DNA from 3 places in the Brevibacillus sp. B_LB10_24 genome. Region 2 is predicted to be linked to each of the others. Evidence: riboswitches for the same ligand, from Rfam matches in the RefSeq annotation. Region 2 holds a riboswitch; each other region holds the start of a gene.

Region 1 (4,280 bases), on a different contig from region 2:
GGTACAATCTCGCCTTTAAATTGCTCTTCGATATATTTCTTTACTTCTGGTGTATTCAACGCTTCTGCAAGCTTCTTGATGGCGTCAGAATCTTTGTTGTCAGGACGAGCCACCAGGTAGTTGGCATATGGAGAATCCTTGTCTTCCACTGCCAGTGCGTCTTTCGTCGGGCTCAAATTGGCTTCCAGGGCGTAGTTGGTGTTGATCAGGGCCAGATCTACTTCATCCAGGACGCGCGGCAGCATGGCTGCTTCTACTTCCTTAAACTTGACGTTTTTCTTGTTTTCCACGACGTCTTTGGCCGTTCCGGAAATGCCAACGCCTTCTTTCAATTTGATTACGCCGTTTTTCTCCAACAGAGCCAGTGCGCGTCCGTTGTTGGTCGGATCGTTGGGAAGAGCGATGGTTGCGCCTTCCGGCAGTTCGTCCAGGGACTTGTATTTTTTCGAATAGGCGCCAAACGGCTCGATGTGTACAGCTACGACCGGTTGAAGGTCCATGTTTTTGTCTTTATTGAACTGCTCCAGGTACGGGAGGTGTTGGAAGTAGTTCGCGTCCAACTGCTTTTCGTCCAACTGCACATTAGGCTGGACGTAATCCGTAAACTCTTTGATCTCCAGATTGATGCCTTCTTCCTTCAGCTTCGGCTGGATAAACTTCAGAATCTCCGCGTGCGGGGTCGGGGAAGCACCTACTTTCAGAGTTACCTCCTGTTGTTTTTCCCCTCCGGCATCGCCACCAGACGAGGCATTCGAGGCCGGTGCAGATTCGTTTTTGCTGCCGCAAGCGGACAGCGAGAGTGCCAGCGTTAAAGCAAGCGCGGATACGATCCATTTTTTCATGATTTCTTTTCCCCCTTAAGGATTTATATATTGTGACTCCTACTTTCGGCTGAAACGGATCACCAGTCGATCCCCCAGCATCTGCAGGATTTGAACCAACACCAATAAAATTACGACAGTGACAATCATGACGGTTGTTTGAAACCTCTGATAACCGAAGCGAATGGCCAAATCTCCCAGTCCGCCGCCGCCAATCACACCTGACATCGCCGTGTAGGAGACCAGCGTTACAGTTGTGATCGTGATTCCTGCGATCAGGCCGGGACGCGACTCCGGCAGCAGGACCCTCCGGATGATCTGCCAGTTGGACGCTCCCATGGATTGTGCCGCTTCGATCACTCCGCGGTCCACTTCGCGCAGCGAGGTCTCCACGAGCCGGGCGAAAAAGGGCGCGGCTCCGATGACCAACGGCGGTATGGTGCCTTTTACCCCCAGCGATGTGCCCACGATAAACTTGGTCACAGGAATCAGAAGGATCATCAAGATGATAAACGGAACAGAACGAAGGACGTTGACGATAAAGGATACAATGGCATAAAAAAACCGGTTTTGCAGCAGCTGCCCCTTCGAGCTGAGGAACAGCAGAATGCCCAGCGGCAGGCCGATTACGACAGTGAACAGTGTGGAGAAGCCGAGCATGGCCAAGGTGTCAATCGTCGCCTGGCTGATGTCTTCCCAGTCAATGTCTGCCAATAACTGCCAAAGCTGCTCCATTTTTTAGATCACCTCCACTTCAAGCCCGCGCCCTCGCAGCGATTCAATCGTCCGTCTGCCGCGTTCGGCGTCGCCTTCCAGCTCAACGACAAGCTGACCGTACGGGGTCTCTTTCATGCGGGATATCGTTCCCTGCAGGATGTTGAAGGAAGTCCCCGTCTCCTGCATCGTTTGGAATAAAATCGGCTGATAGGTCTGTTCACCCAAGAAGGTGATGCGAATGATCGTGCGGTCATTCGCCGACTTTTCGTGGGAAACTGCTTCTTTCAGCTCGACAGAATCGGCAACCTGCTCGACAAACTCTCTGGTTACGCGATGCTGCGGCTTCAGGAAGACATCGACCACCTTGCCGGACTCGACGATCTTCCCCCCGTCGATCACTCCTACCCGATCGCATATCGACCGGATGACGTGCATTTCGTGCGTAATCAGTACGACGGTAATCCCCAGTTTGCGGTTGATATCCAGCAAAAGCGCGAGAATCGAATTCGTCGTTTGCGGATCGAGCGCCGAAGTGGCTTCGTCGCAGAGCAGCACCTTGGGGTCGTTCGCCAGTGCCCTGGCAATTCCCACACGCTGTTTCTGCCCGCCGGACAATTGGGATGGGTATTTGTTCCGATGCTCCTGCAGTCCGACGAGGGCCAACAGATCAGTCACCTTCTGCTCGATTGCGGCCTTCGGTGTTTTTGCCAGCTTCAGCGGGAAAGCGATGTTGTCTGCCACGGTTGCGGATGACAGCAAATTGAAGTGTTGGAAAATCATTCCAATCTGCCGCCGCTGCTGCTGCAGTTTCCCGTCGTCCAGCGCAGTAAGCTCGACTCCATCTATCAGGACGCGGCCGGAAGTGGGCTTCTCCAACAGATTGATGCAGCGAATCAGTGTGCTTTTTCCGGCGCCGGAGTGTCCGATGACCCCGTATATCTCGCCTTTTTTTATGGAAAGATCAATACCGCGCAGCGCCGGCACCATTTTTCCGTCTACTCTATAATCCTTGTGAAGATTCTCTAAACGAATCAACCACATCACCTCCTGTCACGAAAAAAACCCCTTTTTCCAAAATGAAAAAGGGGTTGTATGCAAATCCGCCCCTTCTCATCTCTCAAGATTCGTCATCTTGTAGGAATTGGCACCGCGACACCCATCCGTTGAATGGGCCGGCTGCCGGGCTTCATAGGGCCTGTCCCTCCGCCTCTCTTGATAAGAAGAATTCCGTTATCATGTTAAGAATTCACGTTTAAATACAAAATGGATTATATTCGAAATGCCCGGAAAAAGTCAATGGAAATCTATTTTCCACTGACTCTACGAAGGATCAGCCGACTGATGCTGCAATTTCTCCCGAACGAAAGCCTGCACATCCGGGATCGACGGCAGCAGCACAGAACCGCCGCGGTTCACTTCCTGGAAAGCATTCGGCTGGGGCAGCTGATACCCTTCCGCTTCTGCTTTGTGTAAGGTGAGGCACAGGCCGGCCAGTTTGATCATATCCATGGACGTCAGGTTGGTCTGGACGTACGGACTCACCTTTTCCAAAATGTTAGGCAGCTGGATGACGGACATGCCGCTCTGCAATTGATCGGCAAGGGCAGTCAGCAGTTTGCGCTGTCTTTCCGTCCGGGTGTAGTCGGACGTCGCATCATGGCGGAACCGTGCATACTGGAGCGCCTTGTCCCCGTCCAGATGCTGCAGTCCCTTTTTCAGATTGATGTCGTACTTCCCTTTGTCTCCCGGATCCCGGTAGTACATGTTCTTCTCGACATCGATATCGACACCGCCGACGGCGTCGATCAAACTCTTAAACCCTTCAAAGTCGGTAATCACGTAGTAGTTGACGGGAATTCCCGTAAACTGGCTTACCGTCTCCATCGCCAGCGACGGCCCGCCATGTCCCAGCGCCGCATTGATCCGCGATTCTCCGTAGCCGGGTATGTCGACATACGTATCCCTCAGGATGGAAAAGATATCATACGTCTTGCCGACAGGATCGATGCTGACCAGCAGCATGCTGTCGGAGCGCGGCACTTCATTGCGGTCCCTCGCATCAACCCCCATCATCAGGATGTTGACGCGTTCTTTCCCGCCCCAGAGAGGAATTTGCTCTTTATTCGGCTTCTTGCCCGAATCCGGGTCTTTCACAATGTTGGGCTGTTGAATATCTTTTGCAAACGTGTAGAAGCTGTATCCGTAATAGCCCCCAATGGCTATCATCACCAAAAGCAGCACGGCAAATATGCGTTTTAGTTTTCGTCTCAAAAGTACCACCTGTCTTTTTTGGCGCTCACATCATGACCGCATCATATGTCGCAATTTGTCACTTTATCCACTTAGTATACTATATGAGTTTGAAATGACACACCCATAATTTTAGGAAAAAAAAGATACCTTTGAGGTATCCAAATGACTTTTATCCTGCTTCTTTACTTGAATAAGGAGCTCTTCAGCTTATCCTGCGCCGGCACCTTCAACAAATAAACGGTTTGCAATGCGTCTCCATTCAGCGTCTTGTAAATCCTCGTCTTGTATTCAATCCCGGCCTCGTCCAGATAAGCCTTCCAAGCCAGGAATACGAGTTTGTCTGTCGTGCGAAGCAGCGTCACCCACCATTTCTGCTCCAGATAGTACGCGATGATCGAGCAAGCTAGCGCAAGCGTGAATGCGAATAGTTCCATCGCATCCCCTCCTTTGTGCTAACCTATGCCGAATGCAGTGCCGCGTCCCCTTGTT
Region 2 (4,280 bases):
GCAAAACTTCCGTGGGGTCAAGCCGGAACAAGCGGCCAAACGCGGCGCGATCGGCATGTTGATTTACAGCGACCCTGCTGATGACGGTTACATAAAGGGAGCTGTCTATCCGGACGGGCCATGGAGACCGGACGATGCGATCCAGCGCGGCAGCATCCTGTACATTTTCGACTACCCGGGCGACCCGTTGACGCCGGGTGAGCCGTCTACACCGGACACCAAGCGGATCGACCCGTCCGAGGCCTCATCCTTGCCGACCATTCCCACAACGCCGCTATCGTATGGAGAGGCGCGCAAGCTGCTCGAATCGATGCAAGGAGACGAGGCTCCAGCGGCATGGCAGGGTGGACTGCCCTTCACCTATAAGCTGGGACCTGGTCCGACAAAAGTCCGGATCTCCCTGGACATCGATTATCAGCGCGTCCCGGTAAACGACATAGTCGTCCGGATTCCCGGGGCGAAGTATCCTGATCAAACCGTGTTGATCGGAGCCCACCGCGACACTTGGGTATACGGATCGACTGACAACACGTCTGGCTGGAGCACGACGATGGAGATTGCTCGCGTTTTGGGCGAGATGTATCAGAGTGGCTGGAGGCCTGACCGGACAATTGTTCTGGCAGGATGGGACGGGGAAGAATACGGCCTGTTAGGTTCCACCGAGTGGGTGGAGGAGCATCGCGCAGAACTTGCCGAAAATGCCGTCGCCTATATCAACATGGACAGCATCGGCGGCCAGTTTTTCGGGGCTTCGGCAGTACCTTCGCTAAAGCAGCTTGTGTACGAGGTAACCAAGGAAGTGACCGAGCCAAGAAGCGATATGAGCATTTTTGACGACTGGTATATCAGATCAGGACGCAAAGCCCCGACCCTTGGAGATTTGGGAAGCGGCTCGGACTATACCCCCTTTATTCAACATGTAGGTGTGCCCTCGCTCGATATGGGATTCGGTTCGTCAGGGGGCCTTTATCACAGTGCCTATGACAATGTGGATGCTTTGACCCGTTTTGCGGATCCAGGCTATGAGCACCATAAGGCGGGCGCTCAACTGATCGGGATTACCGCCTTGCGCCTGGCAAATGCCGACGTGCTGCCGTTCAGCTATTCCGACTATGCGGTAGATGTGATGAGCCGGCTGGAGAGTCTCGCCAAGGAAGGCACACTGGGTGTCGATCTGGCTCCCGCCATCGCCCAGGCCAAAGAGTGGCAGTCGGCAGCGGCGGCCCTGGAACAGAGAGCCCGGCAATTGCTGTCCGATGGCGTCAGCGAGGCTGACCGCAAAGAGCTGGAGAAGATCAATGAGGCCATGCTGAAGCAAGAGCGCGATCTGATTCGAGAGGAAGGATTGACTGGCCGTCCCTGGTACAAACACCAGATCTGGGCTCCCGGCCGGACGACAGGTTACGCAGCACAGCCTTTGCCCGCTTTGGCGGAAGCCTTGCAAGCCGGCGATAAAGCGGCTATGCAAAAGGCGGCAGACCAATTAAAAGAGGTTCTGGCAAAAGCTGCGAACACCGCCCGCTCGGCAAAAGAATGAGAAGACGGAAATACCTCTGTTCCAAAAGAGTATTGACAAAGTGCAGAAAGATTCGCTAGTATTGAAATACTTAAACTGAATAGCAAACTTCTTATCAAGAGAGGCGGAGGGACTGGCCCGATGATGCCCGGCAACCAATCACCCAACAGTGGGGAGATACGGTGCCAATTCCTGCAGAGCGTAAAAAGCTCTGAGAGATGAGAAGGATTTGCTTACGGCAACGTATCCAAAGCCTTCTTCGCTCTGACGAAAGAAGGTTTTTTTCATTGGGAGAGACGGGGTCAAATAACAGGAGGGACATACGGAGATGAACATGGAAACCAGACTGGTTCAAATCGGAGTAGGCAGGGAGGAGACGACAGGGGCGATCAGCTATCCCGTATTCAACGCGACGGCTTACCGGCACCCGGCGCCGGGGGAGAGCACCGGCTTTGACTATACGCGGACGGCAAATCCGACGCGCACTGTCCTGGAAGAAGCCGCTGCCGATCTGGAAGGAGGAGACGCCGGGTTCGCCTGCGCTTCCGGGATGGCGGCGATCCAGACGCTGATGGGGCTGTTTTCCCAAGGGGAACACCTCGTCGTCTCGCTTGATTTGTACGGAGGTACATATCGCTTGTTCGAACAAATTCTCACCCGCTTCGGAGTTTCCTTCACCTATGCCGACATGCGGGATATCGAACAGGTGAGACTGGCGATCCGCCCTGAGACGAAAGCCGTTTTTGTCGAGACTCCGACCAATCCGCTGATGCAGGTGGCCGACCTGGCCGCGATCGCCCGGGTGGCGAAGGAGCATCAGCTGCTCACCATCGTGGACAACACGTTTATGACTCCGTATTTTCAGCGCCCGTTGGAACTGGGGGCGGATGTGATCGTCCACAGCGCCACCAAGTACCTGGGCGGACACAATGACGTACTGGCAGGGCTGATCGTTACAAAAGGGCAGGAATTGTCGGAAAAGGTCCGGTTCCTGCACAACTCGATAGGCGCCGTGTTGGGACCCCAGGACTGCTGGCTGCTGATCCGCGGGTTAAAGACACTGGCTTTGCGGATGGAACGGCATCAGGCGAACGCCCTGTCGGTTGCCCGGTTTCTGCAGAACCACCCGGGCATCAGCGAAGTGTTTTATCCGGGGCTGCCTGATCACCCCAGCTATGAGGTGCAGCTGCGGCAGGCGAGCGGTTTTAGCGGCATGGTCTCATTTCGCGTCAAGCACGCGGCACAGGTACCTGAGTTTTTGCGCAGTTTGAAGCTGATCTCGTTTGCGGAAAGCCTGGGCGGAGTGGAGTCGCTCTGTACCTACCCGGCAACCCAGACGCACGCCGATATCCCCGAAGAGGTCCGTGAAAAAGTGGGTGTCTGCGACCGGCTGCTGCGGTTGTCGGTAGGGATTGAGCATCCGGATGACCTGACGGAGGACCTGGCGCAGGCGCTGGAGGCTTCGATTGTGAAAGGGGGAGTTCGGGCATGAATTTTGCGACAAGACTGCTGCACGGAACCAATGCGATCGATCAGGAGACTGGGGCATCCAGCATCCCGATTTACCAGGCGTCCACATTCCACCAGACCGACATCGACCAGATGGGCAGGTATGATTACGGGCGCTCCGGCAACCCGACCCGGCAGGCGCTTGAAGAGGCCATCGCCCACCTGGAAGGCGGCGCCAGGGGCTTCGCCTTCGCGTCAGGCATGGCTGCGATCTCCAGTGTCTTCCTGCTGTTTTCTGCGGGGGATCACCTGCTGGTCGCGGAAGACGTCTACGGCGGAACGTACCGCATATTGTCCCGCGTCTTGTCCCGGCTCGGCATCGAGGTGAGCTTCGTCGATACGACAGATCCCGAACGGGTGGCCGCGGGGATCAGGCCCAATACGCGTGCGCTCTACCTGGAGACGCCCTCCAATCCGACGTTAAAAGTGACCGACCTGGCGCTAATGACTGAGCTGGCCCGGCAGCACGGACTGCTGACGATCGTCGACAACACGTTCCTCACCCCGTATTACCAGCGCCCGCTGGAATTGGGGGCGGATATCGTCATCCACAGTGCGACCAAGTTTCTCGGCGGCCACAGTGACGTCGTCGCGGGACTGGCGGTGACCAGGGACGAAGAGTTGGGGGAGCAGCTTTACGCGATTCAAAACGGATTCGGAGCCATTCTCGGCGTACAGGACTGCTGGCTGGTCATGCGCGGCCTCAAGACGCTGAAGACCCGGCTTGACGCCAGCACCCAAAGCGCGGGAAAACTGGCAGTGTGGCTGGACCGGCATCCCGTAGTAGAGCGGGTCTACTACACCGGGCTGCCCGATCATCCCGGGCACGAGCTGCAGTCCCGGCAGGCTTCAGGGCACGGCGCCGTCCTCTCCTTTGACGTAGGCAGCCGGCAAAACGCCAAAGCGCTGTTTGACGCCGCCCGGCTGCCGCTGGTCGCCGTCAGCTTGGGTGCGGTCGAGAGCATTCTCTCCTATCCGGCGCTGATGTCCCACGCAGCCATGCCGCATGAGGAACGGCTCCACCGCGGCATCACCGACGGTCTGATTCGCCTCTCGGTAGGGCTGGAGGATACCGACGACCTGATCGCGGATTTGCAGCAGGCGCTTGACACTTGTGCCCACCCCGCCGCAGCCAAGCGCTGATTGCAAAGGAGCTTTGCCTCGCCGCAGCGGGATCCGATCTGAGGTGCGAATTAGATAACGGACAAAAAAGACGTAAGAGCTGAACACAGTTCTTGCGTCTTTTTCGTACCGA
Region 3 (4,280 bases), on a different contig from region 2:
GTAAAACGATCCGCGCAGCGAAATCAGGACGAGCGCGATGCTCCCCGGCACCAGGAGTGCCGTACCGTAGTAGTAGGCGGTATCAGGAAAAAAACCGATCAAGCCGACCACGAAAAAGATCAAAAAGACATTGGTCACTTCCCATACGGGCGACAGATAGCGTTCGATCACCCCATTGATGAGGTGATCCTGCCGGCGCATTTTGCTGTAAAAGGAGAAGAAGCCGGCGCCAAAATCGATGGACGCGACGATGATATAGCCGTACAAAAAGGTCCACAGCACGGTAATTCCCAGCATTTCCAGCATGTTGCTTCTCCTCCTTTCAATTCCTCTCTTGTGCTCTGGCCAGGTCGTGTTCGACCGGGTTCTTTTTAAACATTCTCCGCAAGACTAATGTACAGACAATCCCTAAGAAGAGGTACAAGCAGCCGAACAGGACCAGCATCTCGCCGACGTTGTCCGCTGTCGTCGCGGCGTGCTGTGTCTTCATATAGCCGTACAGGATCCACGGCTGCCGGCCGATTTCGGAAAAGATCCAGCCGAGCTCAATCGCCAGAAAAGAGAGCGGTGCCCCAAGCAGAATCGCCCACAGCATCGGCCGCGAAACGGCGCTTGGCTTCTTTCTCCAGCGCAGAAAGATGTACAGCAGAGGGACGATGACCAGGTAACCGCCAATCGCCACCATTCCATCAAACAGGTAGTGAATAAACAGCGGGGGTCTCAACTCCTCGGGAATTTCATTCAGCCCCTTCACTTCCCCTGTCGGATTCCCTGTTGCCAGAATGCTCAGCGCATAGGGAAGCTTGATCGCATACTTCACTTCATTCGTCTCTTTATCCAGCATACCGCCAAAGATCAGCTCAGCATTCGGCTTGGTTTCAAAATGCCATTCGGCTGCCGCCAGTTTTTCCGGCTGGTGTTTGGCCAGGTACTTCCCGGCGATATCACCCCAGACCGCTGTTCCGACAGAGAAGATCAAGGCCAGCACCACCGTAAAATGAAGCGATTTGCGGTAGTACTCGTGATCTCTCCCCCTTTTGAGCAACGAATAGGCGGCAATGGCTGCCAAGGCAAAGGCGGACGCGGCGTAGGCGGACAGAATCATGTGCCCCGCTTTCGAAGGCGTCGCCGGGTTAAACATCGCGACGAGCGGCTGGATGTCGACGATCTTCCCGTCGGCCAGCGTAAAGCCTTGCGGTGCATTCATAAAGGCGTTTACCGTCATGATGAAAAAGGCGGACGCCGTAGAACCGATGATCACCGGGATAGAGAAGAGCCAGTGTACGTACGGGTTCTTAAACCGATCCCAGGTGTAGAGATAAATCCCTAAAAAAATCGCTTCAAAAAAGAAGGCAAATGTCTCTAAAAACAACGGCAGGGAAATCGCCTCGCCTGCTATCTTCATAAAGCTTGGCCACAACAAGCTGAGCTGCAGCCCGATGCAGGTACCTGTCACGACTCCGACCGCCACGGTGACGGTAAAGCCTCTCAGCCAACGCTTGGCCATGACCAGGTAAAGCGGATTTTTCTTGCGGATGCCAATCCATTCCGCAATCGAGATGGCGACGGGAATGCCCACCCCTAAAGCAGCAAAGATGATGTGAAAGCCCAGTGTTAACGACGTCAGGATACGGGCGAGCATGGTATTATCCAGTTCCATATCTGTCTCTCCCTTCCGCAGGCAGATCATTGTTGCCCTTACTATTACTTTACGCCAAAATGTGGCAGCGAATGGAAGAGGTTGTGAACAACGGACGGCGAATTCATTACAGATTTGCAACACCGTTCGTCTGCGAAAAAGTTTTCGAAACTGGTTGACAATTATCTCTTCTATCTTTTACAATACGAGAAACAACTACATATCCTCATCAAGAGAGGTGGAGGGACTGGCCCGATGAAACCCGGCAACCGGCACAGATAATGTGCAAGGTGCTAATTCCTGCAGAATCTGCTGATTCTGAGAGATGAAACCGGTGACACAATTGTGTAACGAGCCTTCTTCCCCTCAGAAGAAGGCTTTTCTTCTTCCTTTAAAAATAGTGAAAACAGGAGAGATGCAAAATGGCTGATCAAGAGTGGAAATTGGAAACTATCGCCCTGCACGGCGGACAAGAGGCCGATCCTACTACCGGTTCGCTGGCTGTCCCTATCTATCAGACCTCATCATACGTATTTCGCGATGCGGAGCATGCCGCCAACCTGTTCGCTTTAAAAGAGTTTGGCAACATCTACACACGCATCATGAATCCGACACAAGATGTGTTTGAAAAGCGTGTCGCCCTGCTCGAAGGGGGCGTGGGAGCGCTGGCTACCGCTTCCGGCCAGGCTGCCATCACGTTTTCGATCCTCAACATCGCCGGGGCAGGCGACGAGATCGTTTCATCCAGCAGCTTATACGGCGGAACTTACAACCTGTTTGCCCACACGCTGCCGAAGATGGGGGTAAAATTCCACTTTGTCGATCAATCCAACCCTGAGAACTTCCGGGCCAAGATCAACGAGAAAACCAAAGCCCTGTTCTGCGAAACGATCGGCAACCCCCGGATCGACGTCGCTGATCTGGAAGCCATCGCCAAGATCGCCCACGAGCACGGAATCCCGCTGATCGTCGACAACACATTTGCTTCTCCGATCCTCTGCCGGCCATTTGAACACGGCGCTGACATCGTCGTCCATTCCACGACAAAGTTTATCGGCGGACACGGCACATCCATCGGAGGCATCATCGTCGACTCCGGCAAGTTTGATTGGAATAACGGAAAGTTTCCCGGCTTGACCACTCCCGACCCAAGCTATCACGGCGTCGTCTATACGGAAGCAGTCGGCAATCTGGCCTACATCATCAAAGCCCGCGTCCAGCTTCAGCGCGACATTGGCGCAACGCTTTCGCCGTTCAACTCCTTCCTGTTCCTGCAAGGTCTGGAAACCCTGCACCTGCGGATGGAGCGGCACAGCCAAAACGCGCTGGCGGTAGCCAAGTTCCTCTCCGACCACCCGCTGGTCAGCTGGGTGAATTACCCTGGTCTGGAGACAGACTCACAGCATCAACTGGCGAGGAAATACCTGCCGAAAGGACAAGGAGCCATCCTGACGTTCGGGATCAAGGGCGGAGTTGCCCAGGGCAGCAAGCTGATCGAATCTGTCAAGCTGTTCTCCCACCTGGCCAACGTCGGTGATTCCAAGTCGCTAATCATCCATCCGGCCAGCACTACCCATCAACAGCTCACGGAAGAAGAACAGCGCCAATCCGGAGTATTGCCCGAGATGATCCGCTTGTCGATCGGCACAGAGGCGATTGAGGACATCCTGGCTGATCTGGATCAGGCTTTGAAGACGGCAGTAAGGTAAAGAACGCTTACTCGTAAAAACAGTCCGTCTAACCGACAATGGTTAAACGGACTGTTTTCACTTTCCTGTGTTCGAGCGGCTCCCCTTTGCCGCCACTCGAAAAGTTTTTTTACCCAGAACCCTGTCCCCATCATAGATGACCGCTGCATACTCTCCCGCCGGATATGAACCGCTAAATTCTGCCTTGTAGTAATTCCCTTCCTTTTTCAGCGTTCCATCGTTTAACTGAAAGAGATATGTTTGCGTCTGTTCTCCCTCCGCAGGTCCTGTTACCTTTAACATGATGTTGGTTCCGTTCACAGAAAAAGAAATTGGTGTGGTCGAACCCTGTTGGTGACTAAACTGATCGTTTCCAAACGGCGGCAAGAACAGGTTCTCTTTCGGCAATAATGGTTCAGCCTGAAAAACCAACGCTGCCTTTGTCATTAGCCCTTGATATTCATTTCCCATCTCGGCAGGAAGTGTGGCAGTGAAAACGAGTGAATCGCTTTTAAACACGTCAATTTCACCAATTGGCAGCTGTTTCAAATCTGTCAATAATCCTTGATAACGTATGCCGGACTGATCAGCTATCGTCAACTGCAACAGGTTATAAAGCGCCTTTGAACCATTTTCCCAGTTAGCGGTTACCGTATAGGCAAATTCCGTATTGCTGTCGTTGTTCACATGAATGGTTGACTTTACACTGTCCCCGGGTTTTAGATCCTTTACGCTTAAAAAGCCGTTCCCCGGATTCGTTGAAATGTCTATCCGGTATTCCGCAGGTGTCGCGCTTGTCTCCCCGAATGGCAAATAAACGGCTGCCATACAACATAAACAAATAGCGATCAGCAAACCATCCCATTTCATGACTTCTCCCTCGCATTCCGGATGTGCCTTTCATCCAGCATTGACAGGAAGGCGGAGGAAAATCCCTCCGCCCCTATACTCTT

What was found. A riboswitch is a leader RNA that binds a small molecule or an ion and turns the genes downstream of it on or off. The one in region 2 is predicted to bind S-adenosylmethionine.
Region 1: it holds a riboswitch for S-adenosylmethionine, as region 2 does, so the genes downstream of both, ACI7RC_RS17410 (methionine ABC transporter ATP-binding protein) here and ACI7RC_RS08120 (aminotransferase class I/II-fold pyridoxal phosphate-dependent enzyme) in region 2, are expected to answer to the same signal.
Region 3: it holds a riboswitch for S-adenosylmethionine, as region 2 does, so the genes downstream of both, ACI7RC_RS17520 (homocysteine synthase) here and ACI7RC_RS08120 (aminotransferase class I/II-fold pyridoxal phosphate-dependent enzyme) in region 2, are expected to answer to the same signal.

What each region holds. Positions count from the first base shown of each region.
Region 1 is NZ_JBJQOQ010000020.1:6,058-10,337, forward strand. Features, by position in the region: gene ACI7RC_RS17400 (MetQ/NlpA family ABC transporter substrate-binding protein) at 1-842, opposite strand, end outside; gene ACI7RC_RS17405 (methionine ABC transporter permease) at 882-1,556, opposite strand; gene ACI7RC_RS17410 (methionine ABC transporter ATP-binding protein) at 1,560-2,573, opposite strand; SAM riboswitch class I at 2,646-2,760, opposite strand; gene ACI7RC_RS17415 (LCP family protein) at 2,859-3,764, opposite strand; gene ACI7RC_RS17420 (hypothetical protein) at 3,974-4,225, opposite strand.
Region 2 is NZ_JBJQOQ010000006.1:99,147-103,426, reverse strand. Features, by position in the region: gene ACI7RC_RS08125 (M28 family metallopeptidase) at 1-1,537, shown strand, start outside; SAM riboswitch class I at 1,626-1,741, shown strand; gene ACI7RC_RS08120 (aminotransferase class I/II-fold pyridoxal phosphate-dependent enzyme) at 1,845-3,008, shown strand; gene ACI7RC_RS08115 (aminotransferase class I/II-fold pyridoxal phosphate-dependent enzyme) at 3,005-4,168, shown strand.
Region 3 is NZ_JBJQOQ010000020.1:32,077-36,356, forward strand. Features, by position in the region: gene ACI7RC_RS17510 (cytochrome d ubiquinol oxidase subunit II) at 1-306, opposite strand, end outside; gene ACI7RC_RS17515 (cytochrome ubiquinol oxidase subunit I) at 323-1,660, opposite strand; SAM riboswitch class I at 1,863-1,971, shown strand; gene ACI7RC_RS17520 (homocysteine synthase) at 2,062-3,348, shown strand; gene ACI7RC_RS17525 (hypothetical protein) at 3,406-4,197, opposite strand.